3 regions of the Variovorax sp. YR566 genome follow, and region 3 is predicted to be linked to each of the others. Evidence: predicted binding sites of a transcription regulator. Region 3 holds the regulator's gene; each other region holds the start of a gene.
The links. Region 3 encodes sigma-54, which starts transcription at its own class of promoters, with help from an activator protein. Its sites were predicted from a motif close to TGGCANGNAANCTGCTTT; they were not measured.

Region 1: ACTG4X_RS32065 (isopenicillin N synthase family dioxygenase) is a predicted target of sigma-54. The motif match lies at 7,247-7,264, and genes of this name have one in related genera.
Region 2: atzF (allophanate hydrolase) is a predicted target of sigma-54. The motif match lies at 4,812-4,829, and genes of this name have one in related genera.

What each region holds. Positions count from the first base shown of each region.
Region 1 covers NZ_CP197092.1:6,837,417-6,847,001, forward strand. Annotated here, with positions in the region: gene ACTG4X_RS32015 (DUF2946 family protein) at 1-309, opposite strand, end outside; gene ACTG4X_RS32020 (YheT family hydrolase) at 314-1,336, opposite strand; gene ACTG4X_RS32025 (YybH family protein) at 1,390-1,842, opposite strand; gene rutA (pyrimidine utilization protein A) at 2,060-3,172, shown strand; gene rutB (pyrimidine utilization protein B) at 3,186-3,977, shown strand; gene rutC (pyrimidine utilization protein C) at 4,000-4,392, shown strand; gene rutD (pyrimidine utilization protein D) at 4,398-5,204, shown strand; gene ACTG4X_RS32050 (malonic semialdehyde reductase) at 5,201-5,803, shown strand; gene rutF (NADH-dependent FMN reductase RutF) at 5,816-6,370, shown strand; gene rutR (HTH-type transcriptional regulator RutR) at 6,383-7,090, opposite strand; gene ACTG4X_RS32065 (isopenicillin N synthase family dioxygenase) at 7,297-8,298, shown strand; gene ACTG4X_RS32070 (VOC family protein) at 8,405-8,791, shown strand; gene ACTG4X_RS32075 (BMP family ABC transporter substrate-binding protein) at 8,860-9,585, shown strand, end outside.
Region 2 covers NZ_CP197092.1:534,908-544,492, reverse strand. Annotated here, with positions in the region: gene hpxZ (oxalurate catabolism protein HpxZ) at 1-376, opposite strand, end outside; gene ACTG4X_RS02605 (ABC transporter ATP-binding protein) at 373-1,206, opposite strand; gene ACTG4X_RS02600 (ABC transporter permease) at 1,203-2,030, opposite strand; gene ACTG4X_RS02595 (ABC transporter substrate-binding protein) at 2,036-3,037, opposite strand; gene atzF (allophanate hydrolase) at 3,050-4,783, opposite strand; gene ACTG4X_RS02585 (M48 family metallopeptidase) at 4,987-5,841, opposite strand; gene ACTG4X_RS02580 (AmpG family muropeptide MFS transporter) at 5,902-7,287, shown strand; gene ACTG4X_RS02575 (beta-ketoacyl-[acyl-carrier-protein] synthase family protein) at 7,444-8,646, shown strand; gene ACTG4X_RS02570 (beta-ketoacyl synthase chain length factor) at 8,652-9,488, shown strand.
Region 3 covers NZ_CP197092.1:835,071-844,655, forward strand. Annotated here, with positions in the region: gene argS (arginine--tRNA ligase) at 1-1,083, shown strand, start outside; gene ACTG4X_RS03925 (SPOR domain-containing protein) at 1,095-1,859, shown strand; gene ACTG4X_RS03930 (thiol:disulfide interchange protein DsbA/DsbL) at 2,002-2,649, shown strand; gene lptA (lipopolysaccharide transport periplasmic protein LptA) at 2,794-3,507, shown strand; gene lptB (LPS export ABC transporter ATP-binding protein) at 3,504-4,298, shown strand; gene rpoN (RNA polymerase factor sigma-54) at 4,316-5,917, shown strand; gene ACTG4X_RS03950 (phospholipase D family protein) at 5,928-7,535, shown strand; gene ACTG4X_RS03955 (LysE family translocator) at 7,543-8,190, opposite strand; gene ACTG4X_RS03960 (YceI family protein) at 8,210-8,854, opposite strand; gene ACTG4X_RS03965 (YceI family protein) at 8,920-9,507, opposite strand; gene ACTG4X_RS03970 (cytochrome b) at 9,507-9,585, opposite strand, start outside.

The DNA of each region.
Region 1 (9,585 bases), 1.2 Mb from region 3:
GGTGAAGCCGCCGCCCTCATCTTCGGCGACCCGCCATACCAGCGGCGAAGCCTCCAGCTCCACATACACGCGCTGCGGCCCGTTCTGGAAGAACCATTGACCTTCGTCGTCGTGCTCGTAGTTGCGATGGATGAAGTCGATCAGCTTGTCGTGCCGCAGCATCGAGCCCTTGGCCGCGCGGAACGGGCCCATGGCCTGTGTGCGGTCGTCGCGCATGTACCAGTTGCCGCGCGCGTCGAGGCCGAGCCAGCCGTAGCAGTGCGGCACGTTGGGCCACTTGGCCAATGCTTGTTTGACGATGTCGTCCATCGCGTCATTCTCGTCCTGGCGACAAGCCCCTACCGTCAGCCGAAGCGCCGCCATGCAGCTGCAGCCAGCCGCCCACCTGCTCCGGCATGCCGCGCACATGCCCCGGCGGCAGCCCCATCGGAAAGCCGACATGCCCACCGTGCGCGGGCTGCCACAGCGTGACGTGCGCCCCCACCTCGCCGGGCTTCGGCAGGCTGCGCGCCGGAATGAACGGATCGTTGCGCGCATTCACCACCAGCGCAGGCACGCGGATCGAAGCCAGGTGCGGCTTGGCCGAGCCCCGCGACCAGTAGTCGTCGACATCGCGAAAGCCGTGCAGCGGCGCGGTGAAGACGTTGTCGAAGTCGTAGAGGTTGCGCGACGACATCAGCCGCTCGCGGTCGAACAGGCCCGGAAACTGCGCCAGCTTGGCCAGCGCCTTGGGCTTCATGGTCGCGAGGAACATGCGCGTGTAGACCAGCTTGTTGAAGCCCTGGCCAATGGCTTCGCCGCCCGCCGCGAGGTCGAGCGGGGCGCAGACCGAGGCCACCGCGCCCACCACGCCCGAAGCGGTCTCGCCCGCTTCCGAGGCCCATCGCATCAGCGCATTGCCGCCGAGCGACACACCCGCAGCCAGCACCGGCCCGCCGCCCTTTTGCGCATGCTGGTCGCGCATGCGCGCCAGGATCCAGCCGATCTCCTCGAAGTCGCCCGAGTGGTATGCGCGCGGCGCCAGGTTCAGCTCGCCGCTGCAGCCGCGGAAATGCGGCACCGCAAAAGCCATGCCGCGAGACGCTGCAAAGGCAGCAAAGGCTTCGGCGTAATGACTGCGCGACGAGCCTTCGAGCCCATGGAACAGCACCAGCAGCGGCTTCGGGCCTGGCGCTGGCGCATCGACGAAGTCGACGTCGATGAAGTCGCCATCTGGCGTAGGCCAGCGTTCGCGCCGGTAGACCGGGGCCGGCCCGTCGAAGCGCCGGGCGTAGAGCGCAGCCCAGATGGTCTGCAGGTTGCCGCCGGGCAGCCAGCGCGGCGCCGCGTAGTCCATCGACTGGAGAACAGTGGGAGAAGCAGCGGAAGAAGAAGCAGCGAAGGATGGCATCAATGCAGGGCCTGGGGCGGATCGTTCGCGTCGTCCGGCTCGCGCGCGCTGCCCGGGCTCGCATGGTGCGCCACCATGCGCCAGCCCTGGGCAGTCTTGTGATAGACGTTGGTGGCAAGCACGAAGGCATGGCGCGGGCCTTCGGCCGTGAGCACCTCGATGCGCTCGAGCACGTTGTGCACGGCGCTGCCGAGCGACTCGATCTTGCGCACCCGCGCCGGCATGGCGTGGATCGCGCCGTTGCCGAACATCTGCTCGAAGGCCGCGCGGATCGCCACGGTCCCCACCAGCCGGGGGCCGCCGGGGTGCACGCAGAACACTTCGTCCTCGTCGGCCCAGCAGGCCATCAGCGCATCGATGTCGCCGCGTTGCAGCGCTTCATAGAAGGCCGCTTCGACGTCGTCGGCAGTACCGCCGATGGCCGCGGCGGCGCGGAGTGGGGTCTTGGGCATTGCGCGATTTTGCCGCGCTGTCCGTGACGGCGGCACTGCACCGCTTTGGTCCTGGCTGCACCGTGCTGCCGCAATCCGGCTGGAACGCCTGCTCCACTTTGGACCAAATGGTCAAAACGCAGATGTCAATTTTCCATAAGTCATTGATTTCAAATGACTTATCCAACTGGCACGGCGCATGCAAGGAGCTTCGCGACCTCGCAACAGGAGCCCTTCCATGAACGTCGGCATCTTCATTCCCATCGGCAACAACGGCTGGCTGCTTTCCGAAAACGCACCGCAGTACAAGCCCAGCTTCGAACTCAACAAGCAGATCACGCTGAAGGCCGAGCGCTACGGCGTCGACTTCGCGCTGTCCATGATCAAGCTGCGCGGCTTCGGCGGCAAGACGGAGTTCTGGGACCACAACCTCGAGTCCTTCACGCTCATGGCCGGGCTCGCTGCCGTCACCAGCAAGATCAAGCTCTTTGCCACCGCTGCCTCGCTGGTCATGCCGCCGGCCATCGTGGCGCGCATGACGTCCACCATCGATTCGATCTCCAACGGCCGCTTCGGCCTGAACCTCGTCACCGGCTGGCAGCGGCCCGAGTATTCGCAGATGGGCATGTGGCCCGGCGACCAGTTCTTCGGCACGCGCTACCAGTACCTGAGCGAATACATCCAGGTGCTGCGCGACCTCTGGGGCACCGGCCAGTCAGACTTCAAGGGCGACCATTTCAAGATGGACGACTGCCGCCTGAGCCCGCAGCCGCAGGCCGACATGAAGGTGATCTGCGCCGGCCAGAGCGACGCGGGCATGGAGTTCTCGGCCAAATACGCCGACTACAACTTCTGCTTCGGCAAGGGCGTGAACACGCCCAAGGCCTTCGCGCCCGCGGCCGAGAAGCTCATCGAAGCCACCACGAAGACCGGCCGCCACGTCACCACCTACGTGCTGATGATGGTGATCGCAGACGAGACCGACGAGGCCGCGCGCGCCAAGTGGGTGCACTACAAGGCCGGCGCCGATCACGAAGCGATCGCATGGCTGGGCCAGCAGGGCGCGGCCGACACCAAGTCGGGCGCCGACACCAACGTGCGCCAGATGGCCGACCCAACCTCGGCCGTGAACATCAACATGGGCACGCTCGTGGGCTCGTATGAAAACGTCGCGCGCATGCTCGACGAAATGGCCGAGGTGCCCGGCACCGAAGGCGTGCTGCTGACCTTCGACGATTTCCTGCAGGGCGTCGAGGCCTTCGGCGAACGCATCCAGCCGCACATGAAGAGCCGCGCGCACGTGCAGAGCCCCGTGCCGTCGCGGGTCGAACCCGAACGCCTCGCGGCCTGAGCAGGAGCGTCACGTGAGCACTCCCGCACGCAACACCACCCTCACATCGAACACCCCCGTTGGCGCACCGCGCTTGCCGGGCGCCCCGGCGCCGCTGGTGCTGCCCGCGCGCCCCGAGCCGCTGGCACTGCACGCGAGCGACTCGGCGCTGATCGTCGTCGACATGCAGAACGCCTATGCATCCATCGGCGGATACGTCGACTCGGCCGGCTTCGACATCTCCGGCGCGCAAGGCACCATCGCCAACATCGCGCGCACCATAGCGGCCGCGCGCGCGGCCGGCATGCTGGTCGTGTTCCTGCAGAACGGCTGGGACGCGGCATACGTGGAGGCCGGCGGCCCCGGCTCGCCGAACTGGCACAAGTCGAACGCGCTCAAGACCATGCGTGCAAAGCCCGAGCTGCAGGGCAATTTCCTCGCCAAGGGCGGCTGGGACTACGAACTCATCGAAGAGATGAAGCCGCAGCCCGGCGACATCGTCGTGCCGAAGACGCGCTACAGCGGCTTCTTCAACAGCACGCTCGACAGCACGCTGCGCGCGCGCGGCATCCGCCACCTGGTGTTCACCGGCATCGCCACCAACGTGTGCGTCGAATCGACGCTGCGCGACGCCTTCCACCTCGAATACTTCGCCGTGATGCTCGAAGACGCGACGCACGAACTCGGCGGGCCCGCGATCCAGAAGGCATCTGTCTACAACGTCGAGACCTTCTTCGGATGGGTCTCCACGGTGGAGCACTTCTGCAGCACCTTCGCACCCGCATCCATCACCCAACCCGCACCGGCCGAAGCGGCCACTGTCTGATTCTTTTCAAGGAGCTCTCTTCATGCCCAAGCAAGCCATCATCCCGCCCGGCACCGGCGTGCCACTCGCCCCCTATGTTCCCGGCACGCTCGCCGACGGCGTGCTCTACGTATCGGGCACGCTGCCCTTCGACAAGGACAACAACGTGGTGCACGTGGGCGACGCGGCCGCGCAGGCTCGTCACGTGCTCACCATCATCCAGGGCGTGGTCGAGGCAGCGGGCGGCACCATGGACGACGTGACCTTCAACCAGATCATGATCAAGGACTGGGCCGACTACGGGAAGATCAACACGGTGTATGCCGAGTTCTTTCCCGGCACCAAGCCCGCGCGCTACTGCATCCAGTGCGGCCTGGTGAAGCCCGATGCCCTGGTCGAGATCGCCTCGATCGCGCACGTCGGCAAGAAGGGCTGAAGCACATGCCGTCGCTGCACTACGAAGTGCACGGGCCGTCCGATGCCGCAGCCACCGTGCTGCTGTCGTCGGGCCTCGGTGGCTCGGCCGGGTTCTGGCAGCCGCAGCTCGGCGCGCTGGTTGCCGCCGGGCACCGCGTCATTGCGTACGACCAGCGCGGCACCGGCCGCAGCCCTACTGCATTGCCAGCGGCGTATGCCATCGAAGACATGGCGAAGGACGTGCTCGAAATCCTCGACGCCACGAACACTTCGCAGTGCCACTTCGCGGGCCATGCACTCGGCGGCCTCGTGGGTCTGCAGCTAGCGCTCGACGCGCCTTCGCGCATTGCGAGCCTCGTGCTCATCAACGCGTGGTCGAAGCCCAACCCGCATTCGGCGCGCTGCTTCGATGCGCGACTTGCGTTGCTCGGCGCCTGCGGCCCGCGCGCGTACGTGGAAGCGCAGCCGATCTTCCTGTACCCCGCAGCCTGGGCCGCCGAACACGCACAGCGCGTGACCGACGAAGTCGATCACGCCTTCGCGCACTTTCCGGGCGAGGCCAACATGCGTGCGCGCATCGCTGCCCTGCGCGCCTTCGACATCGACGCTCGCCTCGCCGACATCACCGCGCCCACACTCATCGCCGCGGCGAAAGACGACACGCTCGTGCCCTGGACCTGCTCGCAGCGCCTGGCCGATGGCCTGAGCGACGTCACGCTCGACTTCATGCCGCACGGTGGCCATGCCCACAGCGTGACCGAGGCCGAAGCCTTCAACCGCAGCCTGCTCGACTTTCTCTCGCGGGTCAGCGCATCCGCCGTACCAGCATGACCACAACTCTTGCATCCACACTCGACGCCGCCGCGCTGTCGCTGCTCTTCACCGGCGCGCGCACCCACAACGGCTGGACCGACGAACCCGTCACCGACGCACAGCTGCAGCAGATCTATGCGCTGGCGAGTCTCGGCCCCACCTCGGCCAACTGCTCGCCCGCGCGCTTCGTGTTCGTGCGCACGCCCGAAGGCAAGCAACGCCTCGCACCGGCGCTCTCCAAGGGCAACCTCGACAAGACCATGGCCGCGCCAGTCACGGTCATCGCGGCGTGGGACCGCAAGTTCTACGACAAGCTGCCCACGCTGTTCCCGCATGCCGATGCGCGCAGCTGGTTCACCGGCAGCCCCGAGGCCGCGCACGAAACCGCCTTTCGCAATGCCAGCCTGCAGGCGGGCTACCTGCTGCTCGCAGCGCGCGCGGTCGGCCTCGATGCAGGCCCGATGTCGGGCTTCGACAAGGCGAAGGTCGACGCGGCCTTCTTCGAAGGCACCGACTGGACCGTCAACTTCCTCATCAACCTGGGCCACGGCGATGCGTCGAAGGTGTTCGGCCGCCTGCCGCGGCTGCCCTTCGACGAGGCCTGCGTGCTGGCCTGAAGGACTCACCACATGCTGCTGAATGCCATGGCCTCCCACGCTGCTTCATCGTCATCGAACCCCGCCGGCCTGCTGCCGAGCCTGGCGAAGGCCGACTACCGCAACGCGATGGCGCGGCTGGGCGCGGCGGTGAACATCATCACCACCGACGGCCCCGCGGGTCGCGCCGGCTTCACGGCATCGGCCGTGTGCAGCGTGACCGACGAGCCGCCGACGCTGCTGGTGTGCCTGAACCGTTCGGCCTCGGTGTACCCGGCATTCAAGACCAACGGCGTGCTGTGCGTGAACGTGCTGGCCGCGGGGCACCAGTCGCTGTCCGCATTGTTCGGCGGCAAGACGCCGATGGACGAGCGCTTCGCCGCCGGCCAGTGGAGCCGCAAGACCACCGGTTCGCCGATGCTCGACGACGCGGCCGTGTCCTTCGACTGCCGCGTCGTGCATGCGACGAGCGCGGGCACGCACGACGTGCTGTTCTGCGAAGCGGTGGCCATTGCCATCGGTGGTGCGACGCAGGGCTTGATCTACTTCGACCGGCGCTATCACGAGATCGCGGCGCCACCGCACTGAAATCCACCAGAATCAGCGCGGCGTGATGCCTTGAAGAAAGATGCGCTGCACGTTCTCGACGGTCTTCTCGAAGAACGCCTCATCGTCCAGCGTATGCCCCGACAGCGCCTGCACCTGCACGCCGAAGTCCGCGTAGTGCTGCGTCACCGCCCACAGCGCGAAGATCAGGTGATGCGGATCGACGGGCGCCAGCTTGCCCGCTTCGACCCACACGCGAATCACCTCCGACTTTTTCTCCACCAGCGTACGCAGTTCGCGGTCGAGTTCGTCGCGCAGCAGCGGCGCGCCCTGGATCATTTCCAGACAGAAGAGCCGTGATGCATCGGGCCTGTCTCGCGAAACCACCAGCTTGCGGCGGATGTAGTCGCCGATGGCCTCGCCCGGGTCCTGCTCGGCACTGAAGCCGCGCAGTGGCTCGAGCCACAGCGCGAGCAGATCGCGCAGCACGTTGACGTAGAGCTCTTCCTTGTTCGCGAAGTAGTAGAGCAGGTTGCTCTTCGATACATCGGCGCGTGCCGCCACCTGGTCGATCGACGTGCCGTGCAGGCCGAAGCGGGAGAACAACCCCAGCGCCGCACCGAGGATCGCGCTGCGCTTGTCCTCGATCTGGCGCAGCCGGCGGCTCACCGCGGACGCACTGCGCACCGCGGGTTTTGCGCGCTTGCGCGCCGGGCTCTTCTCTTTGCTGGCACTGGCAGCCAGCGCTTTGGTCTTCGGCATCTTCCCTCGCTCTTGTTCGTTCGTTGGTGAATCGGCAGACAGCACAGCGCACCACTGTAAGGCCGTGGTGCATCGCCTTGCGCCGCAGCAGCCTTCGCAGCGCGTCGTTGCGCACCATGCTGACGCGACGAATGCGTTTTGTCCATTTGGTCCAACTGGCACAGACGTTGCATGGCGAAAGGCATGCCAAGCATGAGGAACCTGCCATGACCCTGCTGTCCGTCCCCATCATCGATCTAGCGCCCTACTTCGCGGGCACCGCCGAAGGCAAGGCCGAGGTCGCGAAGAAGGTCGACGAGGCCTGCCGCAGCATCGGCTTTCTCGTCATCACGAACCACGGCATTGCGCCCGAGCTGATCTCGCGCGTGTCGTCGCTCTCGCGCAAGTTCTTCGACATGCCGTTGGGTGAAAAGCGCAAGGTCGATCGCCCGCGCGAAGACGCGGTGCGCGGCTACAGCGCGGTGGGCGAGGAAGGGCTCTCGTACAGCCTCGAAGAAGCGGCCCCCGGCGACCTGAAGGAATCTTTCTCTATCGGCCCGTCGAACGTGCCGCAAGACGACTACCACCGCGGCCCCGCCGCCGGCCCGCACTTCGAGCCCAACAGCTGGCCGCCCATCGAGGGTTTCCGCGAAGCCTACGAAGGCTACTTCGAGGCGATGAGCGATCTCTCGCGCTCGCTGATGCGTGTCTTTGCGCTCGGCCTGTCGCTGCCCGAGACCTTCTTCGACGACAAAATCGACAAGCACATCAGCATGTTCCGCGTGCTGAGCTATCCGCCACAGCGCGAACAGCCACTGCCCGGCCAGTTGCGTGCGGGCGCGCACAGCGACTACGGCAGCCTCACCATCGTGCTGCCCGACGACAAGGGCCTGCAGGTGTTCAACAAGGCCGGCCAGTGGGTGGACGTGCCGCAGGTCGAGGGTGGCCTGGTGGTCAACATCGCCGACCTCATGATGCAGTGGACCAACGACCAGTGGGTGTCCACGCTGCACCGCGTGATCAACCCACCCTTCGAGGTCGCGAGCACCAATCGCCGGCAATCGCTGGTGTTCTTCCATCAGCCGAACTACGACGCGATGGTCGAGTGCCTGCCTAGCTGTCTCGCGCCAGGGGAGTCGGCGAAGTACGCGCCGATTTCTTCTGGGGACCACCTGACCTCGAAGTTCGTCAAGCAGACGACCTTTGGTGGCACGAAGGCGATGGCTTGAAATGACTGCCTGCTGTTCTTCGGGGTGCGATCACGCTGACGGGGTACCTTGCTCCGCGAATGTCCCCCGAACAAGAACAACAGCAAACGCCCAATGAGCAACTGACATGGCCCACCTCTCCTACGTCAACGTCTTCGCAAAAGACGTGGTCGCACTCAGCGGCTTCTACCAGCGAGTATTCGGTTTCAAAGAGATCGAAGCGATCCGCTCACCCATCTTCCGAGGCCTGGACACCGGCAAGTCGAGCCTTGGCTTCAACGCACTCGATGCCTACGAACTGCTGCACCTGAGCGAGTTTTCAGACACACGCGGCGTCAAGTTCCTGCTGAACATCGACGTCGACAGCCAGGCCGACGTCCACCGCATGGTGCCGGTCGCGCTCGAAGCCGGCGCCACGCTCATCAAGCCGCCATACGTCACTTACTACAACTGGTACCAGTCGGTGCTGCTCGATCCCGAGGGCAATGTGTTCCGCATCAACTTCATGATGTGACGTGCGCTGCGCTCGTTCTCTTTTTTCCGTCCTCCCTTTCTTCAAAGCCTCTCACCAAAGGTAGTCCCATGCAGTTGCGCACCCTCACTCCCGGCCTGGGCCTCGCGATGACCGTCGCGGCCAGCGGCGCCTTCTTCACCACGCTGCCCGCTGCGGCCGCCGACGGCTTCACGCTGAAGGACAAGCCGAAGATCGCGATGCTCTACTTCGGCCCGAAAAATGATGGCGGCTGGACGCAGGCCTTTGACGAGGCCCGCGTGAAGATCGAAAAGGAAATCGGCCAGAAGATCCAGTTCGTCGAGAACGTGCCCGAAGACGCATCGGCCATCAAGCCCGCTGCAGAGAAGTTCATCCAGCGCGGCGCCAACATCGTGATTGGCACGGCCTTCGGTTATTCCGACAGCTTCAAGGACCTGGCCGCCAAGTACCCCGATGTTGCCTTCCTCAACGGCTCGGGCACCACCAACGGCAGCAACCTCGAATCGTTCTACGGCCGCACCTACGAAAGCCAGTACCTCTGCGGCATGGCCGCCGGCGCTGCATCGAAGACCGGCAAGCTCGGCTTCGTCGCAGCCAACCCCTTCGGCGTGGTGAACTGGACCATCAACGCCTTCGCGCTCGGCGCGCAGAAGATGAACCCGAACGCCACGGTCAACGTGATCTACACCGGCGCCTGGAACGACCCGGTGAAGGAACGCGCCGCAGCCGCCGCGCTCATCGACCAGGGCGCCGACGTGATCGGCCAGCACGTCGACAGCCCCACGCCGCAGATCGTCGCGCAGGAGCGCGGCGTG
Region 2 (9,585 bases), 300 kb from region 3:
CGAGCAGGCTCACGTGGGCGGCGACTACGCGCCAGCCATCGGCCGTGCGCAACCAGGTCTGGCTCTGGCGGCCGGTCTGGCGGCTGCCTTCGCGGCGGAACTCGACGTTGGCGGTCGCGAAGTCACGGCCGTAGGTGGTGATGACGGTGCGCAGCAGTTCGCGCGGCGGGCTCTGCTGGGGCAGCGATGCGCGGAATGCGCTGATGTCGGCGTGGCCGTAGTGGTTCTCGGAGAAGCCGTAGCGCAGCGTGTGCGGGCTGTTCCAGAAGAGCTCGTCGAGCACCGCGCGGTCGTTGCCGACCAGCGCCGCCTCGTAGCGCGCGAACACTGCACTCACTTCAGCGATCACATCGGGGATATTGATCTCGGGCGTCACCGGCGAACCTCCCGCTGGAAGATGTCGAGGCTGAGCTTCTTCATGGCGACGAAGCTCTCGGTGCTCAGCGTCTCGACGGTGCGCGGGCGTGCATCGCTGTAGCGCAGTATCTCGGCGACCTTGGTGGGCCGCTTGGTCAGCAGCAGCACTTCGTCGGCGAGGTACACCGCCTCTTCGAGGTCGTGCGACACCAGCAGCATGGTGGTGCCGGTCTGCATGAACACTTCCTGCAGCTTCTCGCGGATGAAGAGGGTCATCTCGAAGTCGAGCGCCGAGAAGGGCTCGTCGAGAAACAGCACCTCGGGGTTGGGCGCGAGCGCACGCATGATCGACGCGGTCTGCTGTTGGCCGCCCGAGAGTTCGTACGGAAAGCGCTTCAGGTCGAACTTCACGTCGAAGGACGCCACCAGTTCTTCCATGCGCCGGTCGACCTCGGCCTTGCTGCGCCCTTCGAGCTTCAGCGGATAGGCGATGTTGTCGATGGTGCGCATCCACGGGAACATCGCCTCGCGATAGTTCTGGAACACGTAGCCGATCTTGGTGTCCTTGCGCTGCTTGCCGTCGAACAGGATCTCGCCCGAATCGATGGGAATGAGCCCCGCGATCATGTTGATGAGCGTGGACTTGCCGCAGCCGTTGGGCCCGAACACCGAGACGATGGCGTGCTTGGGAATGTCGAGGTCGAAGTTCTCGTACAGCGGCCAGCCCGCGAAATACTTGGTGAGGCCGCGGATGGTGATGTGCGTGCCTGCCGGGCCGGGCTTGAAGGCCGGCTTGGGCACGTCGGCGTACACCGGGCCGTTGACGACGATGTCTTGCGTGACTTTCATCTTCCGCTCCAGTGCACGATGCGGCGCTCGGCAATGAGGAAGAGGATGTTCAGCGCATAGCCCAGCGCGCCCGCCGCAAGAATCGCCGCGTACATGCTCTTCACGTTGAGCACCTGCTGCGCATCGATGATGCGGTGGCCGAGCCCCGTGTCGGAGCCGATGAACATCTCGGCCACGATGACGATCACCAGCGCCATCGACACCGCCGAACGCAGGCCGACGAAGCTGGGCTGCAGGCTTTCCCACACCAGCACGTCCTTGAAGACCTGCCAGCGCGAGGCGCCCATTACGCGCGCGGCCATCACGCGCTGCTTGCGTGCGTTGATGACGCCGTAGGCGCTGTTGAACACCACGATGAGCAGCGCGCCGAAGGCCGCGATGGCCACCTTGTTGACGTCGCTCACGCCGAAGATCAGCAGGAACAGCGGAATGAGCGCGGACGACGGCGTGGAGCGGAAGAAGTCGATCAGGAACTCCACGCTGCGGTACGCCTTCTCGTTGCTGCCGAGCAGCACGCCCAGCGGCACGCCGATGGCCGCCGCGATGACGAAGGCCTGCACAGTGCGCCACACGGTCATGGCGAAGTCGGTGAGCAGCGGGCCGCCGGCCAGGCCGGTGATGAGCGCGGCGATGGTGTCGGCGGGCGTGGGCAGCAATATCGGCTTGATGAAGCCGAGCCGCACCACCAGGTCCCACACGATGAACAGCACCACCGGGCCTATGAAGGGCAGCATGCGGTCTCGCAGCGGCGGCTTGGGCGCGGCAGTGACCGTGCTGGCCGGCGGGGTCCACGGCGCGGCCGTGGTCGAGCTTGCGTCGGCCATGGTCGTCAGGCCTTGTAGAGGAGCGTGTCCACCACGACCTTCTTCTCGAAGATGCCTTTGTCGGTGAACAGGTCGTAGAACTTCTGGAAGTACGCGACGTCGCTGGGCTTGAACTCGTTGTAGAGCATGTACGACGCGAGCGGCACTTCCGCCGTGAGCTTGCCTTCGATGGCGGTGTAGCCCTTCATGAACTGGCGTGCCTCGTCGGGCTTGGTGCGCACCAGCTCCACGCCGCGCGCGTAGGCGGCGATGTACTTCTTGGCGATCTCGGGGTTCTTCTTGATGAACTCGGTGGTGAGGCTGGCTGCCCCGCCGTGCCAGGGCGCCATCGGGTCGCCGAGGATGTACTTGGCGACCACGCCGGCCTCGATGACGCGCGTGGTGCCGTTCATGCGGCCGACGGTGCCGGTGGGCTCCAGCGTGTAGCAGGCGTCGACCTGGCCCGCGACCAGTGCGGCCACGTGCTGGCCGATGGGCAGTTCGCTCACGGTCGCGCCCTTGGCGCCCGCGCGGTCCAGCATGGTCTTGCACAGCGTGACGTTCTGGATGCCAGGGCCCGAGGCGACCTTCTTGCCGGCCAGTTCGGCCATGGTCTTGATGGGGCTGTCCTTGGCGACGATGAATTCGTCGAGCACGTATTTCGCGTTGCTCGGGTTGGTGCAGAAGATCTTGAAGAGGCCAGGCTGCGCGATCTCGCCGATGGCGAGGTTGGCCGAGCCAGTGCCGTTGGCGCTGCCGTCGCAGCGGCCCGCGAGCATGCCTTCCATCACCTGCTGCGCGCCGGCGAACTTGAGCGGTTCGACGTCGAGGCCGGCTTCCTTGAAGTAGCCCTTGTCGACCGCCGCGAAGAACGGCAGGCCGGCGGCCACGGGCCAGAAACCGATGCGCAGCTTGGCGGCGCCCTGCGCACGCACGATGGCGGGCGCGGCCAGCACGGCCAGGCCCGCGGCGCCGGCCTGCAGCAGCTTTCGGCGACGCGATGCGGGAGGTTTGTCTTGGGTGCTCATCGGAACTCCTGGTCAGTTGGAACTCGGGGTGGCGCGGCTCGCGACGTATGCGCGCCAGCCGCCAAGGAGGGTCACGTCCTGCGCACCGGCCAGCGCGTGGCCCTCGCAGATGAAGCCTTTCACCCAGCAGCCGTCGGCCAGCTCGACGCTGCCGAGGCCCAGGGGCGGCGGAATGAGGGAGAGAAAGCTGCCGACCTGCGCCAGCGGAACGGCCCACACTTCGAGCGCGATGGCAGCGCCTTCACTGCCCTCGACCACACGCTGCAGGCCGGGCTTGGGCGGCACGGTGCCCGGCAGTGCGTAGAGGCGGTAGAAGGGCGAGGTCGTCGTGGCACGCAGCAGCTTGGCGCCGCGCTCGGTGAGCTGGGCGTTGAGCGGCATGCCCGAGAGATGCGCACCGACCACGGCGATGGGCAGGGTGCCGGCGTCCGGCGCGGCGAGGCCGGGAATGGCACGCGGCTCGGGCAGCGGCACGCCGGTCGCGCCTTGCGCGAGCCCGGTGGCGTGGTGGTAGCGCTGGCCCAGGTCGGCCAGCGCGAGGTCGCTGCCGCAGGGGCCGATCAGCGTGATGCCGAAGGGCAGGCCGTCCGCGCGCAGGCTGCTGGGCACGGAGAGCGCGGCGTAGTCGAGCAGGTTGACGAAGTTGGTGTACGCGCCGAGGTTGCGGTTCAGCACCACCGGGTCGGCGCGCATCTGCTCGCGGGTGTAGTGCGTGGGCGCGGTGGGCACGAGCAGCACGTCGATGTCACGCCACATCGGCTCGACCTGCTGCGCAATGGCGCGCAGCCGCGTCTGGGCCTCGAACACGTCGGCGGCGCTGTAGTTGCGGCCACTCGCAAGGATGCCGCGCACGGGCTCGATCACGTCGTCGCCGTGCGCATCGAAGAACTCGCGCACCGCGGCGTAGCGTTCGGCGACCAGCGCGCTTTCATAGAGCAGCGCGGCGGCCTCGGCGAGCGGGGCGTAGGAAATGGTCACTGGCGAGCCACCCATGGCCAGCAGGCGCGCGGTCGCGTCGTTGAACGCCCGTTCGGCGGCGGTGTCGCCGAAGAAGCTCAGCTTGTCGGGTACGCCGAAGCGAAAGTGCGCGGGCAGCGGCTTGCGGCTCAGGGCCAGGTCGCGCGAGTACGGGTCGCGCGCGTCGTGGCCGACTGCGGCGAGCAGCACGTCGACCGCGGTGGCGACGGTGCGCGCGAAGATCGAGACGCAGTCGGCGCTCTGCGCCGCGGGCACCACGCCGAAGGTGCTCAGCAGGCCGCGCGAAGGCTTGAGTCCGACGATGTTGTTGAGCCCGGCCGGCACGCGGCCCGAGCCGGCGGTGTCGGTGCCCAGCGCGAAGTCGACCTCGCCGGCCGCCACCACGTAGGCCGAGCCCGAGCTGGAGCCGCCCGAAACGTATCGCGCGTCGAAGGCGTTGGGCACTTCGCCGTACGGCGAACGCGTGCCGTTCAGGCCGCAGGCGAACTGATCGAGGTTGGTCTTGCCAGCCAGCGATGCACCGGCTTCGAGCAGGCGCTGCACCACGGCTGCATGGACCGTGGGAAGGCGGTCGAAGGCCGGGCAAGCGGCCGTGGTGGGCGCGCCGGCGACGTCGATGTTGTCCTTGACCGCGAAGCTCAGCCCGGCGAGCGGCAGGGCAAAGCCCAGGGCCTTGCCAGCCGCTGCGTCCGCCACGGGGGTCGCGAATTTCGCGATCCAGGCAGCGGCAGGCGATCCGCTTTCTCCGTTTTCTTCATGCACCATCATCAGGCATCCAAACATGTGTACAAGTTGAGATGCAAGCGGCGTGCCAGCGGAAACGCGGTGTGGCGCGGATCTGAAACGTGTCGGGGATTGGCCCCCTCCCCCCTCGGGGAGAGGGTTGGGGTGAGGGCAGGTGCAGACGATGAGGCGCGGCTCTTATCTGGAGGCCGCCGCCCTCTCCCCAAGGGAAAAGAGCGTCATGCAGGTCAGCTCTTCTTCGCGTCGCGGTAGAGCTGCTCGACCTTCGGCAGGTTCGCCTCGAGCTTCGTGATGCGATCCGGCCCACTCGGGTGCGTCGAAAGAAAGTTCAGGCTGCCCTGGTTCTTCGACGCCGCGGCCATCTTCTTCCACAGCGACACCGAAGCCTTCGGGTCATAGCCCGCGCGCGCCGCGAGTTCGAGCCCCACGAGATCGGCCTCGGTCTCGTCGCTGCGGCTGAACTTGAGCGTGAGGAGCTGCGTGCCGGCGCGCGCCGCCAGGTCGCCCACCTGGCCCCAGCCGAGCAGTTGCGCACCGATGGAGAGCGCCGCGCCCGTGCCCGCGCTCTTGGCCATGCGGGCGCGCGCATGCTCGCGCAGCGCGTGGGCCATTTCGTGGCCCATGACCATCGCGACCTCGTCGTCGGTGAGCTTGAGCTGTTCGAGGATGCCGGTGAAGAAGGCGATCTTGCCGCCGGGCATGCAGAAGGCGTTGATCTGCTTGCTGCCGATCAGGTTGACCTCCCACTTCCAGTCGCGGGCGCGCGAGTTCCACGGCGTGGCGAAAGGAATGAGGCGCTTGGCAATGGCGCGCAGGCGCTGCAGTTGCGGGTTGCTGTCGCCCGCGAGCGCATTCTTGGCGCGCGCCTGTTCGAGCAGTTGGCCGTATTGCTGCACGCCGGCAGCCTCGATCCTGTCGGCCGGCACGAGGTTGCGCGCCACCGAGGCGTTGCCGACATCGACCTGCGCCAGCGCCGGCGCACTGAGGGCCGCGCCGGCGGCGGCCAGAAGAAAGGCCCGCCGGGGATTCCACGTGGAAGCGGCAGAGATGGCGGAAACAGGGCGATCGCAGCGTGTGCACATAGGAGGCGGATCATAGGAACAAATGAAGACAAAGGCCCTGGCCGATGTCCCCCGCCACTCATGGACAATCCGGGGTTCATGTCCGCCTCGCCCGCAGAAAACCCCACCGCCCCCTCACCGCCCTGGCGCGACGCGCTGAAGGTCTACCTGGAACCCGCCACCCTGCGCATGCTGGCGCTGGGTTTCTCCGCCGGGCTGCCGCTGCTGCTGGTGCTCGGCACGCTGAGTTTCCGACTGCGCGAAGCGGGCATCGACCGCACCACCATCGGCTACCTGAGCTGGGTCGGCCTGGCCTACGGCTTCAAGTGGGTCTGGGCGCCGCTGGTCGACCGGCTGCCGCTGCCGCCGCTGACCACCCTGCTCGGGCGCCGACGCGGCTGGCTGCTGCTGGCGCAGTGCGTGGTGATCGCCGGGCTGATCGGCATGGCGTTGAACGACCCGCGGCTGGGCCTCACGCCGCTGATCTGGTGCGCGCTGCTGGTGGCCTTCGGCTCGGCCACGCAGGACATCGCGCTCGACGCCTTCCGCATCGAATCGGCCGAAACGCGCAAGCAGGCCGCGCTGGCGGCCGCCTACCAGACCGGCTACCGGCTCGCGATGATCTGGGCCGGCGCGGGCGTCCTGTGGGTCGCGGCCTGGGCCGAGGTGGCACCGGCGGCCGCGGTCACGGGCGCGGCGGCGTACCAGAACGGGGCGTGGAAGACGGCCTACCTGGTGATGGCGGCCTCGATGGCGGTGGGCGTGATCACGGTGCTGCTGTCGCCCGAACCGGTGCCGCGCGTGCTGCCCAAGGCGAAGAATGCCGCCGAATGGCTGCAGAGCGTGCTGGTAGAGCCCTTCGCCGACTTCATCCGCCGCTACAAGTGGCAGGCGGTGCTGATCCTCTCGCTGATCGCCATCTACCGCATCAGCGACGTGGTGATGGGCATCATGGCCAACCCCTTCTACGTGGACATGGGCTTCACCAAGGACGAGGTGGCCTCGGTCAGCAAGATCTACGGCGTGATCATGACGCTGGTGGGTGCCTTCGTCGGCGGCGTGCTGTCGATGCGCCTGGGCGTGATGCGGGTGCTGATGCTGGGCGCGGTGCTGAGCGCGGCCAGCAACCTGCTGTTTGCCTGGCTGGCCTCGCGCGGGCACGACCTGACGGCGCTGATCGCCGTGGTCTCGGCCGACAACCTGGCCGGCGGCATCGCCTCGGCGGCCTTCATCGCCTACCTGTCGAGCCTCACGAACATCAGTTATTCGGCCACGCAGTACGCCCTGTTCAGCTCGCTGATGCTGCTGCTGCCGAAGTTCATCGCCGGCTATTCGGGCGTCTTCGTCGACGCCTATGGCTACAGCACCTTCTTCGTTGCCACCGCGCTCTTGGGCGTGCCGGTGCTGGTGCTGGTGGCGCTGGCCTCGCGGATGACGGCCATCACAAGGCCCGCCGACCGTCAATAGGGCCTGGGCCCTATAGGAAACAGCCGACGCTGCGCGCGCCGCGCAACTGGTAGGCTGTGCCGGTATACATTCGTTTCTTTCATTCTCCTTTCCCCCTCGCGCCCTCTTCCTGCGCGCCCATCGTCCGCGAGCCTGCCAGCAAGCCCCTACAAGATCGTGCCGTCCCGAATTTCTCCTCTCCAAATCAGCGCCTACACGGCGACCTCCGCCGTCGGTGTCGGCAAGGACGTGCTGGCCGACGCGCTCGCCCACTCACGCAGCGGGCTGCGCGCCAATGACTTCGGCGACGCGCCGCTGCCCACCTGGATCGGCCGCGTCAACGGCCTCGAGGAGATCCGCCTGCCCGAATCGCTCGCCCATTGGGACTGCCGCAACAACCGGCTCGCCTGGCTGGGCCTGCATGCCGACGGCTTCATCGAGGCCGTGGCCGCCGCGCGCGAGAAGTACGGGGCCTCACGCATCGCGCTGATCCTGGGCACCTCGACCGCCAGCATCGGCGAGACCGAGCTGGCCTACACCCAGCTCGACGAACAGGGCATGTTCCCAGTGAACCAGCGCCGCGCCGCAGTGCACACGCCGCACTCGCTGGCCATGTTCACGCAGCAGGTGCTGGGCATCAGCGGCCCGAGCGAGACCATTTCCACCGCCTGCTCGTCGAGCGCCAAGGTGTTCGCCTCGGCCGAGCGGCTGATCCGCCTGGGCCTGGCCGACGCGGCCGTGGTCGGTGGGGCCGACACGCTGTGCGGCAGCGTGCTGTTCGGCTTCAACTCGCTCGAACTGGTGTCGAGCGAGCCGTGCCGGCCCTTCGACGCCACCCGCAAGGGCATCAGCCTCGGCGAGGCCGCGGGCTTCGCGTTGGTCGAGCGCGTGCAGACCGGCGCCGATGCCGCGCCGCTGCACCTGCTGGGCTACGGCGAGGCCAGCGACGCGCACCACATGTCGACGCCGCACCCCGAGGGCCTGGGCGCCGAACGCGCACTCGACGAGGCGCTGGCGCGCGCCGGCCTCGCGCCCGAGGCCATCGACTACATCAACATGCACGGCACCGCGAGCCAGAAGAACGACGAGGTCGAGGGCGCGCTGGTGGCGCGCCGCTTCCCGGCGCGCACGCACGCCAGCTCGACCAAGGGCTTCATGGGCCACACGCTGGGCGCGGCGGGCATCGTCGAGGCCGTCATCAGCCTGCTGGCCATCGAGCGCGGCGTGATGCCGGGCACCGTCAACACCCATACGCTGGACGAAGGCTTCGGCCCGCAGATCAGGCTCGAACCGGCGCGCGGCGAGGTGCGCTATGCGCTGACCAATTCATTCGGCTTCGGCGGCAACAACTGCTCGCTGGTGTTCGGCAAGGCGGCATGAGCGACATGAACCAAGCCCCCACGCCCCCCACCCTCTACATCGAAGGCCCCGCCTTCTGGACGCCCACGCTGCCCGGCTGGGAGGCCGCGCGCGCCGCTTTCCGCGGCGAAGGCACGCTGGCCGACCCGCCTGCCAAGCGCCCGTCGCCACAGGTGCTGGCACCGGCCGAACGCCGCCGCGCGCCCGACACCGTGGCGCTGGCGCTCGAAGTGGCGGCCGCCGCCCTGGCCGGCTCGGGCCGCAACGCTGCCGACGTGCCCTGCGTGTTCACGTCGGCGCACGGCGACCTGTCGATCAACGACTACATGTGCAGCACGCTCGCAGGCGACCCGAAGATGCTGTCGCCCACCAAGTTCCACAACTCGGTGCACAACGCGGCCGTGGGCTACTGGACCATCGGCACCGGCTGCATGGCGGCCAGCAACGCCGTGTCTGCCTACGAGCACAGCTTTGCCTCGGGCCTGCTCGAAGCTGCGGTGCAATGCGCCTGCGACCAGGAGCCGGTGCTGCTGGTGGGCTACGACGCGCCCACGGTGGGTGCGCTGACCTCCGTCACCGACAGCCGCGGCCTGCTGGCGCTGGCGCTGGTGATCGCCAGCGAACCGACCGAACGGACCGTGGCGGCGCTCGACTGGTCGCTGGCCGGCAGCGAGAACAACGCCACGCCGCCGCGCTCCGAGGCCGCGAAGTCGCTCGCCGAAATCAACCCCATGGCGCAGGCGCTGCCGCTGTTCGAATCGCTGGCGCACATCGACAATGGCAACGGTTCGGCCCCCATCGACCTGCTGCTGTCTCCCACGCTGTCGCTGCGGCTGCAGCTGAGGCCGCACAGCCGGGGCTGAGTACCGTGCCCCCTGCCCCCGGCGCTATGCTTTTCGCAGCATCGCCGGTTGACAGGGATATTCGAGGTTTACCCAACTTTACGGAGCGTTCAAGCCT
Region 3 (9,585 bases):
TACAACGGCGACTACATCGCCGACATCGCCGAAGACTTCAAGGCGAAGAAGACCGTCAAGTCGGAAGACCGCGAAGTCACCGCCAGCGGAAACATCGACGATATCGACGCGATCCGCGAGTTCGCCGTGGCCTATCTGCGCCGCGAGCAAGACCTCGACCTGCAGGCCTTCCGCGTTCATTTCGACCAGTACTACCTGGAGTCCAGCCTCTATACCAGCGGCCGCGTCGAAGCTGCCGTGCAGAAGCTCGTGGCCGCCGGCAAGACCTACGAACAAGACGGCGCGCTGTGGCTGAAGTCGACCGACTACGGCGACGACAAAGACCGCGTGATGAAAAAGCAGGACGGCACGTACACGTACTTCGTGCCCGACGTTGCGTATCACATCGCCAAGTGGGAGCGCGGCTTCCACAAGGTCATCAACATCCAGGGCACCGACCACCACGGCACCATCGCGCGCGTGCGCGCCGGCCTGCAGGCGGCGGGCGAAGGCATTCCCGAGGGCTACCCCGACTACGTGCTGCACACCATGGTGCGCGTCATGAAGGGCGGCGAAGAGGTCAAGATCAGCAAGCGCGCCGGCAGCTACGTCACGCTGCGCGACCTGATCGAGTGGACCAGCACCGACGCCATCCGCTTCTTCCTGCTCAGCCGCAAGCCCGATACCGAATACACCTTCGACGTCGACCTCGCGGTGACGAAAAACAACGACAACCCGGTTTATTACGTGCAGTACGCGCATGCGCGCATCTGCTCGGTGCTGGCCGGCTGGGGCGGCGACGCCGCCACGCTGAAGGACGTCGACCTGTCGCCGCTCGAAAGCCCGGCGGCCCAGGCGCTGATGCTGCTGCTGGCCAAGTACCCGGCCATGCTGACGGCTGCGTCGAAGGACTTTGCCCCGCACGACGTCACGTTCTACCTGCGCGAGCTGGCCGCCAGCTACCACAGCTACTACGACGCCGAGCGCATCCTGGTCGACGACGAAAAGGTCAAGCTGGCCCGCCTGGCGCTGGTCGCCGCGACCGCGCAGGTGCTGCACAATGGCCTCGCGATTCTCGGCGTCAGTGCGCCGAGCAAGATGTGAACCTCCTCACCATGAAGAAGACAACCAGACAACGCGGCAACATCGTCATCGGCCTGATCATCGGGCTGGTGCTCGGCCTGGGCGTCGCGCTGGGCATCGCGGTCTATGTGACCAAGGTGCCGATCCCGTTCGTGACCAAGACGCAGCGCGGCGGCGCCGAGCAGGACGAGGCCGAAGCCCGCAAGAACCGCGACTGGGACCCGAACGCGCCGCTGGCCGGCAAGGCAGGCGCTGCCAAGCCGGCGCCCGCACCTACCGGCCCGGTCAACCCCGTCACCGGCGAGCCGGCCACCACCGCCGTGGCCCCTGCCACCGCCCCGCCCACGACCGCACCGCCGGTGCCCGTGGTGGTGGCGCCCAAGCCGCCGCGCCCTGCGCCGGTGCCGGCTGAAGCCAATGCCCTGCCGCCGTCGAACGATCCGCTGGGCGACCTGGCCCGGGCGCGCTCGGGCGGCGGCGCCAGCTCCGGCAGCACGACCACCGCGTCGGCCGCACCGAGCAGCAACAGCAATGCCGGCAGCAGCAGTTCGGGCCCCGATCCGTTCATGTACTTCGTGCAGGCCGGCGCCTTCCGCACCACCGACGACGCCGAGGCGCAGCGCGCCAAGCTGTCGCTGATGGGCGTCGAGGCCAAGGTCACCGAGCGCGAGCAGGCGGGCCGCACCGTCTACCGCGTGCGCGCGGGCCCCTTCAACAAGAAGGACGACGCCGACCGCCTCAAGGAGCGGCTCGACGGCGGCGGCATGGATTCGGCGCTGGTTCGCGTGCAGCGCTGACCCGGCAGCCGACACAAATAGCCCCTAAGCTTCGCCGCGCGGCGTTTGCCGCCACCATCCACTGCCTCGGGCGCGCCGGATGAGGGGGAACTCCCCGCCGCGCGCCGGCTCAGTCTGCCGTAACAACTGGAGAGTTCTTTCAATGAAACGTCGTGACTTTTCGCTGGCCGCCACTTCGCTCGGGCTGCTGTCCCTGGCTGCCAACCCGGCCCACGCTCAGGCGCGCGCGCCCAAGGCCGGCACCGAGTACCTGGTGCTCGACAAGCGCGTGCCGGTCGATGCACCCGCCGGCAAGATCGAGGTGGTCGAGTTCTTCTCGTACAACTGCCCGCATTGCAACGACTTCGAGCCGGCGCTGGAAGCCTGGATCAAGACGGTGCCCAAGGAAGTCGCCTTCCGCCGCATCCCCGTGCCTTTCGTGGGCAACGACGTCGAAGCCAAGCAGCGCCTGTACTACGCGCTCGAAGCCATGGGCAAGGTAGACGAATATCAGCCGAAGGTGTTCAACGCGATCCACGCGCAGCGCCAGAACGTGAACGGCGACGCCAACATCATTGCCTGGGCCGCCGCCAACGGCCTGGACGGCGCCAAGTTCAAGGAAGTCTTCACCTCCTTCGGCGTGGCCAGCAAGGCCAAGCGCGCCTCGCAAATGACCGACGCCTACAAGGTGGCTGGCGTGCCGGCAATGGCCGTGGCCGGCCGCTGGTATGTGGATGGCGAAACCGCCGGCAACATGACCAAAGTGCTTCAGGTCGTGAACTATCTGATCGGCGAAGCGAAGAAGGGCTGACCCCCCCCAGGATCGTGGTCCGGCGGAGCCGGTTCCGCGGTGTTCCAGGAAGAAAGTCAAGCCCGCATCGGCGGGCTTTTTCATCTGTGCGTGCGGGGCTGACGCAATCAGCCGCATACAATGCCGAGCAAGTTTCGTGCCTCTATGACATTGCACTCTCACCCCACCACTCCCTTCCTCCGTCGCATCGGCCGCCTGGCCGCCGGCGCGCTGTTGCTGGCCGGCCTTGCCTCGGGCGCACTGGCCGAAACCGCCGACCGCACCAAGCCGATGAACATCGAGTCGGACTCGATGCGCTACGATGACCTGAAGCAGACCAGCGTGTTCACCGGTAACGTGCTCGTTACGAAGGGCACGATCATCATCCGCGGCGCACGTATGGATGTACGCCAGGACCCCGAGGGCTACCAGTACGGCGTGGTCACGGCGGCACCGGGCAAGCGGGCCTACTACAAGCAGAAACGCAATGCGCCCGACGAGTGGATCGAGGGCGAGTCGGAAGTCATCGAGTACGACAGCCGCGCCGACAACGTCAAGTTCATCCGCAACGCCACCATGCGCCGCCTGCTCGGCGCTACGCCGAACGACGAGAGCCAGGGCGCGCTGATCGTCTACGACCAGAGCAACGACACCTACACGGTCAACGGTTCCACCGTGCCGCCGAACACCGCCGTCAACGCGTCCACCCCGGGCGGGCGCGTCAAGACCATCCTGACCCCCAAGGCCGCCACCGCACCGGCAGCCGGTGCCTCGGCCCCGGCCGGCGCGAAGGCGCCGCCGCCGGCGCCCATGCCCGCACCCGGCAAGGGCCTGCGCCAGAGCACCACGCTCAGTGACCAGGGAGAAACCCGCAAGTGATCGAAACCGCAGGAACGCAGGACACCAACGGCGCACCGGGCAGCCGCCTGATCGCGCGCGGCCTGAAGAAGAGCTACGGCAGCCGTACGGTCGTGAAAGACGTCTCGCTCGACGTGCAGAAGGGCGAAGTCGTCGGACTGCTCGGGCCGAACGGCGCGGGCAAGACCACCTCGTTCTACATGATCGTGGGGCTGGTGCGCGCCGACGCGGGCGACATCAGCATCGACGGCGAGCCCATCGCCCACATGCCGATCCACCGCCGCGCCCGCATGGGCCTGAGCTACCTGCCGCAGGAAGCCTCGATCTTCCGCAAGCTCACGGTCGAGGAAAACGTGCGCGCCGTGCTCGAGCTCCAGAGCGAGCCCGACGAGAGCGGCAAGATGGCGCCGCTGTCGAAGCAGCACATGGACGAGCGCCTGGCCGAGCTGCTGGCCGACCTGCGCGTTGACCACCTGCGCGATTCGCCCGCGCTTGCGCTGTCGGGCGGCGAGCGCCGCCGCGTCGAAATTGCGCGTGCACTGGCCACGCAGCCGCGCTTCATCCTGCTGGACGAGCCCTTCGCCGGCATCGACCCGATCGCGGTGATCGAAATCCAGCGGATCATCAGTTTCCTGAAGGAGCGCGGCATCGGCGTGCTCATCACCGACCACAACGTGCGTGAAACGCTGGGCATCTGCGATCACGCTTTCATCATCAGCGACGGGCATGTGCTGGCACAAGGCACACCCTCGGAGATCGTCGACAACGCCGAAGTACGCAGGGTGTACTTGGGCGAACACTTCCGCATGTAAGGGCGGGAGCGGTTCCCATGAAGCAAGGGCTATCCCTTCGCGTCTCGCAGCATCTGGCGTTGACGCCACAGCTGCAGCAGTCGATCAGGCTGCTTCAACTCTCCACGCTCGAACTGAGCCAGGAGGTGGAGCAGATGCTCGACGAGAACCCGTTCCTCGAGCGCACGGCTGAAGAAGCGGCGCGCGAGGAATTCGGGCTCGACACGGCCGATGCCCCGGTGCCGCGCGACGACGGCGGCGATAGCGGCGACGGCGAAAGCGACTTCGCTTCGCCCGCCGCCAGCGCGTCCACTGCTTCCACCGAAACCAGCACCGCCACCACGGCCGACACCGACGGCCCCGCTGCCGAGATCACCGAGCGCGAGCCCGACTGGGAAGGCGACGGCACCGTCGACATGGCGCCCGACGACAGCGAATGGGGCAGCGATGCGCCCGCGCGCCAGAACAACCTGGGCGACGACGAACGTGCCGACGCCACCGAACTCGCGCGCAGCCAGGAGTCGCTGCAGTCCTTCCTGCACCGCCAGGCCCTGAGCCTGCGCCTGAACGAGAACGACAGCGCCGCGCTGCGCTTTCTCATCGAATCGCTCAACGACGACGGCTACCTGGAAGACTCGCTGCCCGCACTGGCCTCGGGCCTGGCCGGCGACGACAACGACCAGTTCGACGACCTCGTGCATCACTTTCAGGTGGCGCTCGGCCTGCTGCAAAGCCTGGAACCCGCCGGCGTCGGCGCTCGCGACCTCGGCGAATGCCTGGGCATCCAGCTGCGTGCCCTGGCCCGCGAGGACGAGACCGACGAGGAAGAGCTGGTCCGCAAGACCGCCATCGCCATCTGCAAGCAGCCGATGGAACTGCTCGCGCGCCGCGATTTCAAGCGCCTGGCCACGCTCACCCGCAGCAACGAGGAGCTGGTGCGCTCGGCGCTGCAGATCATCGCGCGGCTCGAACCCAAGCCGGGTCGGCGCTTTGTCGATGTCGAGCGCAACATCGTCATTCCCGACGTGATCGTCACCAAGACGGGCCGCGGCACCAATGTGAAGTTCCGCGTCATGCTGAACCCCGAGGTGATGCCGCGCCTGCGCGTGCACGACATCTACGCCGGCGCGCTCAAGTCGCACAAGGGCGAAGGCAGCCAGGCGCTGTCGCAGCGGCTGCAGGAGGCGCGCTGGTTCATCAAGAACATCCAGCAGCGCTTCGACACCATCCTGCGCGTGAGCAACGCCATCGTCGAGCGGCAGAAGAGCTACTTCGTGCACGGCGAACTCGCGATGCGCCCGCTGGTGCTGCGCGAGATCGCCGACGAGCTGGGCCTGCACGAATCGACCATCTCGCGCGTGACCACCGCCAAGTACATGGCCACGCCCTTCGGCACGGTCGAGCTCAAGTACTTCTTCGGCTCGGCGCTGGGCACTGAGACCGGCGGCAATGCGTCGAGCACCGCGGTGCGCGCGCTGATCAAGCAGTTCGTCAGCTCCGAGAGCATCAAGAAGCCGCTGTCGGACAGCCAGATCTCCGAGATGCTGAAAGAGCAGGGCATCGAGTGCGCGCGCCGCACCGTGGCCAAGTACCGCGAGGCGCTGCGCATCGCGCCCGCCAACCTTCGCAAGGCCCTGTAGAAAGCCACCGATGACCCGTCGCCTGCTGTCGCTTTCGCGTTGTGGGCATTGGGTTTTCGTCATGGCGGCGGTCTTGCTGTTCGCAGGCTGCGCCACATTGCCCGACGAGGCGCCGCGCCCGCCCACCAAGGCCATGGCCGTGTCAGCCGACACCGCGCTCGGCAAGATCGCGCTGGCCTCGCAGCCCGACCCCGACCTGAGCGGCTTTCGCCTCATGCCCGGCGGCGACTTCGCCTTCGACACCCGTATCCAACTGGCCCGTCGCGCGCAGCGCACGCTCGACGTGCAGTACTACCAGATCGAGAACGACGAAACCGGCCGCTACCTGATGCGCACCCTGCGCGACGCCGCTCAGCGCGGCGTGCGCGTGCGGCTGCTGATGGACGACCTCTACACCTCCGGCGAAGACGAGCTGCTGCTCGGCCTGGCCGCCACGCCCAACGTGGAGCTGCGCCTGTTCAACCCGTTCCCGGCCGGGCGCGGCAGCCTGCTGAAGCGCTTCAGCGCGTCGCTTTTCGACTTCAGCCGCGTCAACCGCCGCATGCACAACAAGCTGTTCATTGCCGACGGCGCGATGGCGGTGGCGGGCGGGCGCAACATCGGCAACCAGTATTTCAGGCGCACGGCGGGCGAGAACTTTCTAGACCTCGACACCTTCGTCACCGGCGCGCTGATCCCGCGGCTGGGCAGCCTGTTCGACCAGTACTGGAACAGCATCTACGTGCGGCCGATCCAGTCGGTGGTGAGCAGCGACCTGTCGCGCGAGGAGCTGCAGAAGCGCTTCGACGTCGCCACCGGCCCCGACACCACGCCACCACCGCCGCCGCCCGCGCCCAACGACCTGCTTGGCTACAGCCCGATGGCGGAAGACCTGAACGCCGGCAAGCTCGGACTGATCTGGGCCACCGCAGAGGCCTACGCCGATTCGCCCGAGCGCGTGATCGGCAAGACCGTCTCATACGGCGGCGTGCCGCTGCTGGACGTCGACAGCGTGCGCTACAACGTGGTCGAGCAGATGCGCCGTGCGCGCTCCGAGGTGACCATCGTCTCGCCCTACCTCATTCCGGGCGCCTCGGGGCTGGAGGTGATGCGCGAGATCCGCGGCCGCAACGTGAAGATCAGCGTCGTCACCAATTCGCTGGCCGCCACCGACGAGCCGTTGGTGCACACCGCCTACCGCCGCTACCGGCCCGACATGCTCAAGCTCGGCGCCGACCTCTACGAACTGAGCTCCACGCGCACCCGGCGCAGCGTGCGACTCGGCCTGTTCGGCACTTCGGTGGGCAGGCTGCACGCCAAGTCGGCGGTGATCGACCGGCGCATTCTTTTCGTCGGCTCGATGAATTTCGATCCGCGCTCGGAGACGCACAACACCGAGATCGGCCTCTTCATCCGCAGCCCCGAGATGGCGCAGCAGGCACTGAAGCTCATCGACGTGCTCAAGCAGCAGGGCGCCTACCGGCTGCGCTTTGCCGAGGGCAGCAACGAGTCGCGCATCGAATGGGTCAGCGACGACGCCGGCAAGCTCACCGTGCTGAGCGAGGAGCCCGACTCCGGCTTCTGGGACCGGACCATGCTCGAATTGCTGGCGCCGCTGACGCCGGAGAGCCTGTTGTAGCGTCGGCTCAGTTGCCGCGCACGGCCGACCAGATCAGCCGCAGGCCCAGCAGCCCCATCACGCCGCCGGCGGCCCGGTCGATCCAGACCTTGTAGCGCAGGTAGGCCGAGCGCGGCGCTGCCGAGGAAAGCGCCAGCGCCACGATGGCGTACCAGCCCGTCTCGATGCAGAAAATGACCGCCGGCACCGCCAGTGCGAGCACCAGCGGCACCTCGCGCGGCAGGAAGGCCGCGAAGATGCTGGCGTAGACCACGGCAGTCTTCGGGTTGCTGACCTGCGTGGCCAGGCCCAGCAGGAAGGTGCGGCCGCTGCGGCCCTGCTGGCGCGGCGACCCGTCCGTCTCCTGCGCCGCCACGGCCAGCGGCTGCCGCGCGCCGCTCCAGATGCGAAAGCCCAGGTAGACGAGGTAGGCGCCCCCCAGGCCCTTGATGGCCACGTACAGCGCCGGCACGGCCAGGAACGCCGCCTGCAGCCCGGCCAGCGCGGCGATCGCGAAGACCAGCCCGCCGGCACCCATGCCCAGCGCTGCGGCCAGTCCGTCGGTGCGCGAGGTCACGGCGGTGCGCGCCACCATCACGAAACTGGGGCCGGGACTCATCGCGCCCACAGTCATGGCGCCGGCGATGCCGAGCAGCGAAAGGGTGGTGTTCATCATGGCCTTGCCTTCTCCGGTGTCACTGCACGTTGACCGCTTCGACCTGCACCAGCAGCTTCACCTTGTTCTCGAAGCCGAAGTTCAGCCCCCAGGTGATGCCCCAGTCGCTGCGCTCCACGGTCGTCTCGAAGTCGCCGCCGCACACCTGGCGGTTGATCAGCGGGCTCAGGTAGCAGTTGAAGCGCACGGCCTTCAGCGTCACCGGCTTGGTCTGGCCCATCAGCGTGAGCGTGCCGGGCACGTCGACCACCTTGCCGCCGCTGAAGTCGATGCGGTCGGCCACGAAGCGGCCGGTCGGAAACTCGGCCACGTTGAAGAAGTCCTTGCTCTGCACGTGGCGGTTGAGCAGGTCGACGCCGGTGTTGATGGAGCTGATGTCCATCGTGATGTCGACCTTGCCGCTCGCGCCGGTACCGTCGATCTGCACGGAGCCGTCCTTGGTGCTGAAGCGGCCCCGGTTGGTGGTGGTGCCGTAGTGGCCCATTTCGTACATCACGAAGGTGTGCGTCGGGTCGACCACGTAGTTGGCGTTTTTCACCGGCCCGCCCGCGGGCTTGGCGGCCACGGCCGGCGCGGTGTATTCGGGCCCTTGTGGTTGCTGCTGTGCCGTGGCGCCGGTGAACGCGGCGGCCGACAGGGCCGCGGCGAGAAGGAGCTTTTTCATGGCGTTGGTTGTGTGGGTCATGAAAGAGAAAAGTGAGTGAGGGGAGGGCAGGCCCATTCGGCCGTTCACAGCGGCCCGAGGCCTGTGAGCGTGAACTTGAAGCGCACCTGCACCTCGTTGCCGACCATCGAGGTGTCGGTCCATTCGCCGTCGCCCACCTTGTAGTCGAGCCGCTGGATCGTAAAGCTTCCGGTGGCCACCGCGTAGTTGCCGCCGGCCGCCGCGATGCTGACGGGCACCGTCACGGACTTGGCCGTGCCCTTGATGGTGAGCTTGCCCGCCATCTCGAACTTGCCGTCGCCCAGCGCCTTGATGGCGCTTGACTGGAAGCTCGCCTGCGGGAAATGCGCGGCGTCGAACCATGGCTGCTTGGGCAACTCGGCATCGCTCATCGGAACGCCGAAGCCTGCGCTGGCCGTGTCGATCTGCAGCGCGACGCTGCCGCCCTCGGGCTTCTTCGGATCGAAGGCGACGTGTGCGTCGAACTTCTTGAATGTGCCTTCCACCGGCACGCCCATCTGCTTGGTGACGAACACGATCTGGCTCTTGTCGGCAACGAGCTTCGCGGCCGCGGGCTCGGCGCCGGCCGGCAGTGCCATCGCGAAGGCCAGTGCCGCGAGCGACGGCAAGAGGCGGAAAAACAGTCGCTTCATCATCGAGCAGATTCCTTGCGTGGCCCGGGCCACATGCGTTTCAGAAGACCGTCGCGGTCGATCCAGTGGTGCTTGAGC